One region of the Gordonia sp. VNK1 genome, then DNA from elsewhere that is predicted to be linked to it. Evidence: predicted binding sites of a transcription regulator. Region 1 holds the regulator's gene; the other holds the start of a gene.

Evidence for each region. Region 1 encodes LexA, which represses DNA repair genes until DNA is damaged. Its sites were predicted from a motif close to CGAACANNTGTTCG; they were not measured.
Region 2: a site for LexA is predicted at 1,484-1,497, ahead of ruvC (crossover junction endodeoxyribonuclease RuvC). Genes of this name have one in related genera too.

What each region holds. Positions count from the first base shown of each region.
Region 1 covers NZ_JBDZDJ010000003.1:42,119-47,348, forward strand. Annotated here, with positions in the region: gene hrpA (ATP-dependent RNA helicase HrpA) at 1-302, shown strand, start outside; gene nrdR (transcriptional regulator NrdR) at 276-782, opposite strand; gene ABLE94_RS04145 (LysM peptidoglycan-binding domain-containing protein) at 807-1,406, opposite strand; gene lexA (transcriptional repressor LexA) at 1,673-2,413, shown strand; gene ptsP (phosphoenolpyruvate--protein phosphotransferase) at 2,453-4,240, opposite strand; gene ABLE94_RS04160 (DeoR/GlpR family DNA-binding transcription regulator) at 4,401-5,171, shown strand; gene ABLE94_RS04165 (1-phosphofructokinase family hexose kinase) at 5,168-5,230, shown strand, end outside.
Region 2 covers NZ_JBDZDJ010000006.1:290,947-296,176, forward strand. Annotated here, with positions in the region: gene ruvB (Holliday junction branch migration DNA helicase RuvB) at 1-297, opposite strand, end outside; gene ruvA (Holliday junction branch migration protein RuvA) at 294-893, opposite strand; gene ruvC (crossover junction endodeoxyribonuclease RuvC) at 890-1,459, opposite strand; gene ABLE94_RS10210 (nucleoside/nucleotide kinase family protein) at 1,572-2,180, shown strand; gene ABLE94_RS10215 (YebC/PmpR family DNA-binding transcriptional regulator) at 2,231-2,983, opposite strand; gene pdxT (pyridoxal 5'-phosphate synthase glutaminase subunit PdxT) at 3,095-3,697, opposite strand; gene ABLE94_RS10225 (acyl-CoA thioesterase) at 3,694-4,548, opposite strand; gene ABLE94_RS10230 (response regulator transcription factor) at 4,620-5,060, opposite strand.

The sequences.
Region 1 (5,230 bases):
TGGCCACCCCGCGTGAGCACCTGGCCGAACTCCCGAGATATCTGGCGGCCGCACGCGAACGGCTGGAACACCTTCCGGGATCGGCGGACCGGGACCGGGCGGCCATGGGCACGCTCGACCGGGTCACCGGGCGGTGGAATCAGCGACTCGCCGAGGTACCCGAGGCCCGTCGCGATCTCGTCAACGAACAGGCGCATTGGATGGTCGAGGAACTGCGGGTGGGTCTGTTCGCCCAGCGGCTGGGCACCCGATATCCGATCTCGGAGAAGCGTGCGCTACGAACCCTGGATCGACTCGGCTGAGAGGGCATCGGGCGCATCCGTGCCGTTGCGCCGCGTGAGATTGCCCTGCAGATCGTCGATCTCGCGTTGGAAGTCCTCGAGGGAATCGAACGACCGGTACACCGACGCGAACCGGAGATAGGCGACCTCGTCGAGGTCACGCAACGGTTTGAGAATGGCGAGACCGACCTCGTTGCTGGGGATCTCCGCGACGCCCGAGGCGCGCACCGTCTCTTCGACCTGCTGCGCCAACTGGGCCAGATCGTCCTCGTGGACGTGCCGTCCCTGGCAGGCGCGGCGCACCCCGCGCATCACCTTCTCCCGACTGAACGGTTCGGTGACGCCGTTGCGCTTAACCACCGCCAGCACGGCGGTCTCCACGGTGGAGAATCGTCGGCCACAGGCGCTGCACGAACGGCGACGACGGATCGCCTGTCCCTCGTCGGCGACTCGGGAGTCGATGACCTTGGTGTCATCATTCCTGCAGAACGGGCAGCGCATGCATCGAGAATAGCGCCTCACCGCTCAGCGATATGCGGGCGTCAGCAGCGCCTGACCGACACGCAGGGCGCTGCCACCCATGTCGTTGAGCTCGACGATCTCGTCGATGACCGCCTGCCGCGGCATCTCGGGCGCGACGCGCGCGGCGACGGAGTTCAGCGACTCCCCCGCCCGGACGTGCACCACCTGCGTGGCCACCGGCGTGGGGGCGGTGGATTCCTGGTAATCGCTGCCGGCGACACCGATCAGCCACACCAGCATCGCCAGCGCCACCCCGGTCAGCAGGGCCACCGCGGCACCGCGACGGCCCGCCCGACGGGACTGCGACGCGGGCGCGGCGCACGGCGTCCCGGCCGGGCGCCTGGGGATCGCGACCCGGGGCCGGTCGACCGGACGATTGTCGGCCGGGCGGTGGAGGTGCCGGTGCCGCGCCGCCGGGGTGGCGCGGCGAGCCGGCACCGGCCGTCCGGCATGCACGATCGCGCCGCGCCGGGGCGTGACATCGTCTCGCGCCGCACCCCGGGCATCGGGAGCGGCACCGAAACGGGCACCGGACGGGGTGCGCCGAACCGTCGCCCGACGCGCCTGACCTGCGGTTTCACTGCGAACCAAGGTGTTCTGCATGAGAGTCTCCGATCTCGATCACTCGTTCGAGGAACTGATGTTCGAAGTTCTATCACGCACCTCCGACAATTTCTCGCAACACGTCGAACAAATGTTTGAAGTTGTCGGTGACCTGGACTAACCTGGCCGTTGACCAGCAGCGCAGACCCGCGGACAAACCCCGGCCGCACCGGACCACCGACTGCACGGGACAACCGACCGCACCGGACCACCGACAACACCGTCCGACCACAACAGAGTTTCCGACCGAAAGGATCGAACACCCGATGAGTGAGAAGAACCGACGTTCGACGACGTCGACGTCGTCGACCAAGCGCGGCCGCGGATCGGCCGCCGCCGACGAGCCGGAGGTCCCGTTCGACGCGGCGGCCGCGGAGGCCTCGCTCACGCCGCGTCAGCGGGGCGTGCTCGATGTGATCCGCAAGTCGGTGCGCGAGCGCGGCTATCCGCCGAGCATCCGCGAGATCGGCGACGCCGTCGGGCTGGCCTCGACGTCGTCGGTCGCCCATCAGCTGCGGACACTGGAACGCAAGGGACTGCTCAAGCGCGACCACAACCGCCCACGCGCGGTCAACGTGCAGGACGGCGAGCACACCCCACCGGACGACACCGCGGTCGCGTCGAATCTGCCCGCCCCGACCTTCGTCCCGGTTCTCGGGCGCATCGCGGCCGGTGGACCGATCCTCGCCGAGGAGGCCGTCGAGGACGTCTTCCCGCTGCCGCGTGAACTCGTCGGCGAGGGTTCACTGTTCCTGCTGAAGGTGGTCGGCGAGTCGATGATCGACGCCGCGATCTGTGACGGCGACTGGGTCGTCGTCCGGCAGCAGAACGTGGCCGACAACGGTGACATCGTCGCCGCGATGATCGACGGCGAGGCGACCGTGAAGACCTTCAAGCGCAAGGACGGTCACGTGTGGCTGATGCCGCACAACGAGCATTTCGAACCCATCCCCGGCGACGACGCCGCCATCCTGGGCAAGGTCGTCACGGTGATGCGCCGGATCTGATCCGGCTCCGGGCCCGCCCGGTGCGGCGCTCGCCGAAATTCAGCCGGCGAGCGCCGCGGTGGCGGCCTCACGTGCGGCCGCCGGGGAGGCGGTCGCGAGGGCAGCACTCGCCGCGGCACGGCACGCATCGAGTGTGACGCCGCCGAGTTTGGCACCGACCGCCGCCGACGCCGCCGGAGCACTCGACAGCGAGGTGACGCCGAGTCCGACGAGTACGCAGGCCAGCAGCGGGTCGGCGGCGGCCTCACCGCAGACGCCGACCGGTTTACCCGTACGTTTCCCGGCCTCGGCCACCATCGAGATGAGCGCGAGCACCGCGGGCTGCCACGGATCGGTGAGTTCGGCCAGATCGGCCGACATGCGGTCGGCGGCCATCGTGTACTGCGTCAGATCGTTGGTTCCGATCGACACGAAGTCGACCTCGGCGAGGATCGACGACGCGAGGATCGCGGCGGACGGGATCTCGACCATCACCCCGGCGACCAGACCACGCCCGCGGACCTGTGCCGCGAACTCCGCGGCCTCGTCGGCCGAGGCGATCATCGGTGCCATCACCCATGGAGTGCTGCCGGTCTCCCGGGCGGCCGCCGCGATGGCGTCGAGTTGCCCGGCGCGGATCTCCGGATGCCGAGCGGTGATCCGATTACCCCGGACCCCCAGAGCGGGGTTGGCCTCGGTGCCGTGGTCGACGAATTTCAACGGCTTGTCCGAACCCGCGTCGAGCGTCCGCACGACGACCTTCTTGCCCCCGAACGCCTCGAGCACCTCGCGGTAGAGCTCGGTCTGCTCGGCCACCGTGGGTGCCTCGGCGCTGTCGAGGAAGGCCAGTTCGGTCCGGAACAGGCCCACTCCCTCGACCGGATAGGCGGTGGCGGCGCGCGCGGAGACACCGTCGGCGACGTTGGCCAGGATGGCCGCCTCGTGACCGTCGGCGGTGTGCCCCGGCCCCGACCAGCCCGCGACGAGTTCCGCCTCGCGCCGGCTCTCGTCGACGGCCGCCTGCGCCTGCTCCGGATCCGGTTCCAGCACAACGGTTCCGGCGGTGCCGTCGACGAGCACCAGGGTTCCGGCGGGTACCTCGTCGAGGTCGGCGACCGCGACGATGCACGGGATGCCCAGCTGCCGGGCGATGATCGCGGTGTGACTGGTCGGCCCGCCGAGTCGCGTCACCAGCGCGGTGACCAGTTTGGGATCGAGGCCGGCGGTGTCGGCCGGCGCCAGATCGTCGGCGCAGAGCACCGACGGCTCGGTGGGCACCGGCACACCCGGTTCGGGTTGTCCGAGCAACTCGGCCACGACCCGATCGCGGACATCGTTGAGATCGGTGACGCGTTCGGCCATCAGACCGCCGAGTTTGGTGAAGAGCGCGGCGAACTGGTCGGTCGCCGCGGTCGCGGCCGATGCGGCCGACGACCCGGAGGAGATCAGCTTGCCCGCCGCACCGATCCAGCCGCGGTCCTCGGCGAGGCCGGCGGTGGCGATGAGAACCTCGGCGGCCGCACCGGAGGCATGTGAGGCACGTTCGCGCAGCCGGGCGGCCACCAGCCCGGCCGCGTCGACGAAGCGGGACTGCTCCGCCTCCCGCGCGTCCTCCGGGATCGTCGCGGTGTCATGCACCGGGGCGACGCGCTCGCCGGGGCGAACCACCGGCCCGTAGGCCTTCCCGCCGACCACGGGGGTCCCACGCAGTTCCTGAGCCTGCTGATCGTTCACTGCGCTGCCCTTCGTTCGAGGTTCGTTTCGGCCGTCGTCGGCCGATCTGGTCTGTGCTGTCGCGAGATCGCTCTCCCGGCGGCCCGATCTGTGAAAAATCTGCCCGCCGAACATCTCTTGTGATCGAAGTTACAAGAAATCCTTGACTTGTCAACACAAACAGGCGTAAACACAGATATATCAACATTGAGTTCCACCCAAAACCACATCAAGTTTTGCCCAAACCCACATGGACACAGACATCCCGTCATCCGTCCTCTCCGATCGGAGCAACGTGTACGCCGAAGAAAGACAGCAGGCGATCGCCGAACTGGTTCGCTCGCATGGCCGCGCATCGGTCAGCTCGCTCGCCGAGCGATTCGATGTCACCAGCGAGACAGTGCGTCGCGACCTGGCAACCCTGGAGCGCTCCGGACACCTGCAGCGTGTCCATGGCGGCGCCGTCCGTCCCGAACTGGTGCAGCTCATCGACGAGCAGGACATCTCCGAGCGCGAGACCAGCCACACCATCCAGAAGGCCGCCATCGGGCGGGCCGCGATCGCCTTCCTTCCGGCCGACGGCGGGTCGGTGTCCCTCGACGCCGGGACGACCACCTATCAGGCGGCCGTCGCCATCCCGGCAGATCGCCGCCTGCACATGGTGACCAGCAGCCTGCCGATCGCGACGGTGCTGGCGAGTCACCCGAACGCCACCCTGCATCTCGTCGGCGGGCGTGTGCGCGGCCTCACCCAGGCCGCGGTGGGCGCCGAGACCGTGGCCCGCCTTGCCACCTTCCGCACCTCCGTGGCGTTCATCGGGACCAACGGCATCAGCGAGGACATGGGCTTGTCGACCCCCGACCCCGAGGAGGCGGCCGTCAAGGCGGCACTGGTGGCCTCGGCCCAGCGCGTCGTCGTCCTGGCGGACTCCTCCAAGATGAACCGCGAGGACTTCTCGTCCTTCGCCTCGCTCGACGATGTCGACGTCCTCATCACCGACGCCGGTGTCGATCCCTCCTACGCCGCCGCCCTCTCGGCCCGCGGCATCGAGGTCGTGATCGCATGATCCTCACCGTCACAGCCAATCCAAGCCTGGATCGCACGTTGGAGATCGCCGCGCCGCTC
Region 2 (5,230 bases), on a different contig from region 1:
CGCGGGCCCCGACGTCACCCGGATCGCCGATCCCATCTCCCCGGCGATGATCATCGCCAGCGAGGTCTTGCCGAGCCCGGGTGGCCCCGACAACAGGATGTGGTCGGGGGTGCTCCCCCGCTTCTTCGCCCCGTGCAGCACCAGTTCGAGTTGCTCGCACACCCGGGGCTGCCCGATGAAATCGGCCAGGGACCGCGGCCGCAACCCGGCGTCGAAGTCGCCGTCGGCGCGCACCGGCAGCGCGCTGACCTCGCGTTCGTCGTCGGTTCCCGCCTCCTCGGGGTACTCGCCGGTCATGCCGTCTTCCCCAGCAGGGCCAGCGATCGGCGCAGCGCCGCGGATGCGTCGGCGTCGGGTGACTCGGCCAGCACCGATGCGACGGCCTTCTCCGCGGGCGCCGCGGTGAATCCGAGCCCGATGAGTGCCTCGGTGACCTGCCCGGCGACCCCACCCGCGCCGGCCACACCCGACGCCGTCGCGGTGTCGGCGACCGGCCGGTCGACCTTGTCGCGCAGTTCCACGACGAGACGTTCGGCCACCCGCTTGCCGATTCCGGGGACCGAGGTGAGTGCCTTGGTGTCGGAGTCGGCCAACGCGCGGCGCAGCGCGTCGGGTTCGAGGACCGCGAGGGTCGCCATCGCGAGTCGGGGCCCGACCCCGGTGACGGTCTGCAGCAGCGCGAACAGGGCTCGGGCGTCGGGTTCGGTGAACCCGTACAGGGTCATCGAGTCCTCACGGACGATCATCGAGGTCAGCAGCGTCGCCTCGTCGCCTCGTCGCAGCCGTGACAACGTGTCGGGGGTGGCCAGGACGCGATAGCCGACTCCGGCGCAGTCGAGGACGACGTGATCGAGTGCCACCTCCAGCACCGGCCCGCGTACCGAGGCGATCATCGCTTCCTCCCTTGTTCGGCCGCCGCCACCCGGCGACGGTGCGTCCGGGCGATCTCGTCGGCGCGTTGTTGCGCCTGCGCCATGCGTTCGATCATCGGGCCACGCCAGCAGTGACAGATGGCGAGGGCCAGGGCATCGGCGGCATCGGCCGGACGCGGTTTGGTCTGCATCCCGAGGATGCGCGTCACCATCGAGGTGACCTGGGATTTGTCGGCGCGGCCGTTGCCGGTCACCGCGGCCTTCACCTCCGACGGCGTGTGAAATCGGACGGGCACATCACGTTGTCCGGCGGCGAGCGCGATCACCCCACCCGCCTGCGCCGTACCCATCGCGGTGGACACCTGGTTCTGCGCGAAGACCCGCTCGATCGCGACCACGTCGGGCTGATGGACGTCGAGCCAATGGCAGGCGGCGGAGTAGACCGCGAGCAGCCGTTGCGCCAGGTCCATGTCGGTGGGCGTGCGCACCACGTCGACGTCGAGGGCGGTCACCTGCCGACCACTCCCCGACTCGACCAGCGCGATGCCACACCGGGTCAAGCCCGGGTCGACGCCCATCACCCGCACGGTCACACACCTCTCTCCGCAAGACGAACAGCTGTTCGAGATGCTACCGGCGGCCACCGACAATGCAACGGATCGACACGACCCCGATTCGCGCCGGGGAGAATGTCCGGTGATGACGCATTACACCCCGATCGATCCCGATGGTCTCGTCGAGATGTGCGCGCAGACCTGCCTGGACCTCGACGGCGCGTCGATCGTCGGCGTCGACGGCGCGTCGCCGGCCCGGCCGGAATCGATCGCCGAGGCCATCGCGGCGACTCTGCGGGCGCGCGGCCGTGCCGCCGCGGTGATCCGGGTGATCGATTACCTCCGTCCCGCATCCCTCCGGCTGGAGTGGGGTGCCCACGACGTCGAGAGCTTCCGGACGTCGTGGTACGACTACCCGGCCCTGCGCCGCGAGGTGCTCGACGGTCTCCGACACCATCGACGGTGGCTGCCGCGACTCTGGGATGGCCACTCCGACAGATCTTTTCGCGATCAACGGCAGCACGCGACCGACGACCAGATACTTCTCGTCGCCGGCCCCATGGTGCTGCGCGAGGATCTCGACCTCGATCTGGGCATCGCACTGCGGATGAGCCCGCCCACGCTGCGTCGACGGTTGCCGCCGGACGAGCACTGGACGATCGCCGCGCTCATGGAGCAGCAGGAACTCGGGCCGCTGCCCGACATCGAGGTGCGCTACGACCATCCCGAACGACCGGCCATCGCCATCCGGTGACACCGGGAGTCCGGCATCGCCGGGTGCGGGTCGAGCGCGCGCCGGTCGGGTCAGGCGTCGAGTTCGGCGAGCACCTCGTCGCTCACGTCGACATTGCTGTAGACGTTCTGCACGTCGTCGGAGTCCTCGAGCGCGTCGATCAGCTTGAACACCTTGCGGGCACCCTCGGCGTCCACTGGGACCTCCACCGACGCCCGGAAATCGGCCTCGGCGGATTCGTAGTCGATGCCGGCGTCCTGCAGTGCGGTGCGTACGGCCACCAGATCGGTGGGCTCGCTGACCACCTCGAAGGTCTCACCGAGATCGTTGACCTCTTCGGCCCCGGCATCCAGGACGGCCATCAGCACGTCGTCCTCGGACTGCCCGGCCTTCTCGAGGGTGACCACACCCTTGCGGGTGAACAGGTACGCCACCGAACCCGGATCCGCCATGTTGCCGCCGTTGCGGGTCATCGCCGTGCGCACCTCGCCGGCCGCACGATTGCGGTTGTCGGTGAGGCACTCGATCAGGATCGCGACACCGTTGGGCCCGTAGCCCTCGTAGGTGATGGTCTGCCAGTCGGCGCCGCCGGCCTCCTCGCCGCCGCCGCGCTTGCGTGCGCGTTCGATGTTGTCGTTGGGTACCGAGCTCTTCTTGGCCTTCTGGATCGCGTCATAGAGCGTCGGATTACCCGCCGGATCGCCACCACCGGTCCGCGCCGCGACCTCGATGTTCTTGATCAACTTGGCGAACATCTTGCCGCGCTTGGCATCGATGACGGCCTTCTTGTGCTTGGTGGTGGCCCATTTGGAATGGCCGCTCATACGCTCTACCCGATCCTTCCGGCACTGACGTGCACAACTCTCGATCACTCAGTGCGCCACCCCACCCGTGACCCGAATCACGGTCGTGGGCGCACAACCTGACAGGTCAGTCTACCGGCGGACCATGTCGACGAAGTAGGCATGCACACGTCGGTCGCCGGTGACCTCCGGATGGAAGGACGTGGCGAGGACGTCACCTTGGCGTACCGCGACCACCCGGCCGGCCGCGGGACCGTCCGGAACACGGGCGAGGACCTCGACGCCGTCGCCGGTCGATTCGACCCAGGGTGCCCGGATGAACACCGCACGCATGGGGGTCGCGTCGGTGATCCCGGCGACCTCGAGATCGGTCTCGAAGGACTCCACCTGACGTCCGAATGCGTTGCGCCGCACCGTGATGTCGAGAGCGTCGAGGTGGCGCGCGTCGGCCCGGGTGTCCAGGATCGACGACGCCAGCATGATCATGCCGGCGCACGATCCATAGGCGGGCATGCCGTCGGCAAGACGCCGCCGGAGCGGATCGTAGAGGTCGAACACCCCGAGCAGTTTGCTCATCGTCGTCGACTCCCCGCCCGGGATGACCAGGCCGTCGACGGAGTCGAGTTCGGCGCGTCGGCGGACGGCGAGCGCGTCGGCACCTGCCTCGGTCAGCGCGGCCAGGTGCTCACGCACATCCCCCTGCAGAGCCAGAACACCGATGCGAGGCGCGCTCACCGCTCCTGCCGCGCGTGCTGGTCGGCGGGCATGGTGCGCCCGAGTCGGGTCAGCCCTTCTTGGGTGACCGCGGCGACCATCCGGCCGGCACGGTCGAAGATGCGTCCCTGCGTGAGGGCTCGCCCACCGCCGGCCGACGGCGAGGTCTGGTCGTAGAGCAGCCATTCATCGGCGCGGAAGGGGCGCAGAAACCACATGGCGTGATCGAGGGAGGCGACCTGCGGCGTCACGTCGGGATGGGGCACCCGTGACGATCCGAGCAGAGTCATGTCGCTCATGTAGGCCAGCGTGCACACGTGGATCGTCTGGTCGTCGGGCAAGGGATGGCGGTAGCGGAACCACACCCGCTGCTGCGCGGCGAAATACTCGTTGGTGATCATCTGCTCGGCCGGCACGACCCGGATGTCGAAGTTCGTCCACTCCCGCAGGACCGCCTGTTCCTCGACGCTCAGATCGTCTGCGCGATCCGGCAATTCGTCGGGATTCGGCGCCGGGGGCATCCGGTCCTGGTGTTCGATGCCGTGATCGCTGGTCACGTGGAAGGACGCGGACATGGTGAAGATGGCCTCGCCGTTCTGGATTCCGGTCACGCGCCTGGTGGCAAAGGACCGTCCGTCGCGGACGCGGTCGACGAGGAAGACCGCGGGGATGTCGGGATTGCCCGGGCGGAGGAAGTATCCGTGCAGCGAATGCACCGCGAACTCGTCGCCGACGGTGCGAGTGGCCGAGACCAACGATTGCCCGGCAACCTGTCCGCCGAAGGTCCGCTGGAGGTGGCTCTCGAACGCCCCACCCCGGTAGATGTCGGTCTCGATGCGCTCGACGCGCAGGATGTCCTCGATGTCTGCCACCGGACAAGTATCGCGCACCGTGCCCGGACCCTGCGACGCGGCGTCAACCAGGTTGCGACGCCGCGTCCCTGTCACAGCTCGTCGAGACGAACCAGTCCGTCCTGCACCGCGCGGGCCACCAGCGCCGCCTTGGTCGGCGCGGTGCGGCCGAGTTCGGCGTACTTGGCGCGGATGCGGGTCAGGTGGGTGTTCACGGTGCCCAGGGAGATGAACAGTTCCTGCGCGACCGCGGGCTTGGAGTCGACCATCAGCCAGGTGCGCAGCACCTCGACCTCACGGGTGGTCAGGTTCGGGCGCGGCAACTCCGGGACCTCGGGGGCCTGCGGCTCGCGGGCCTCGGGAACCAGGTGAATCCGGGGCTCGGCGACGGGAGCGGCCTGCTGACCGGGCAGCGGCATCCGCCGTGCGGCCAGACGGGCCAGAGCCTCGGTGCGACGCCGATCGGCCTCGGCGCGACGACGGGCGGCCTGGGCGAGGTTGCCGGCGGGGATGTGCGAAACAACTGCGGTCATCGTGTGCTCCTGTGCGTGTCGTGTGTCTTCTGGTTGGTGGGCTCGGTTACCCGATGCACAAGACGTTATGGGCGTTTCGCAAGAAGGTCGATGGGGAGAACTCCCCTGCCCATGGGTAGTTCTACCCATGGAATACGTGCAGTTCAGAGGGGGTGCACGGACGAGATTCC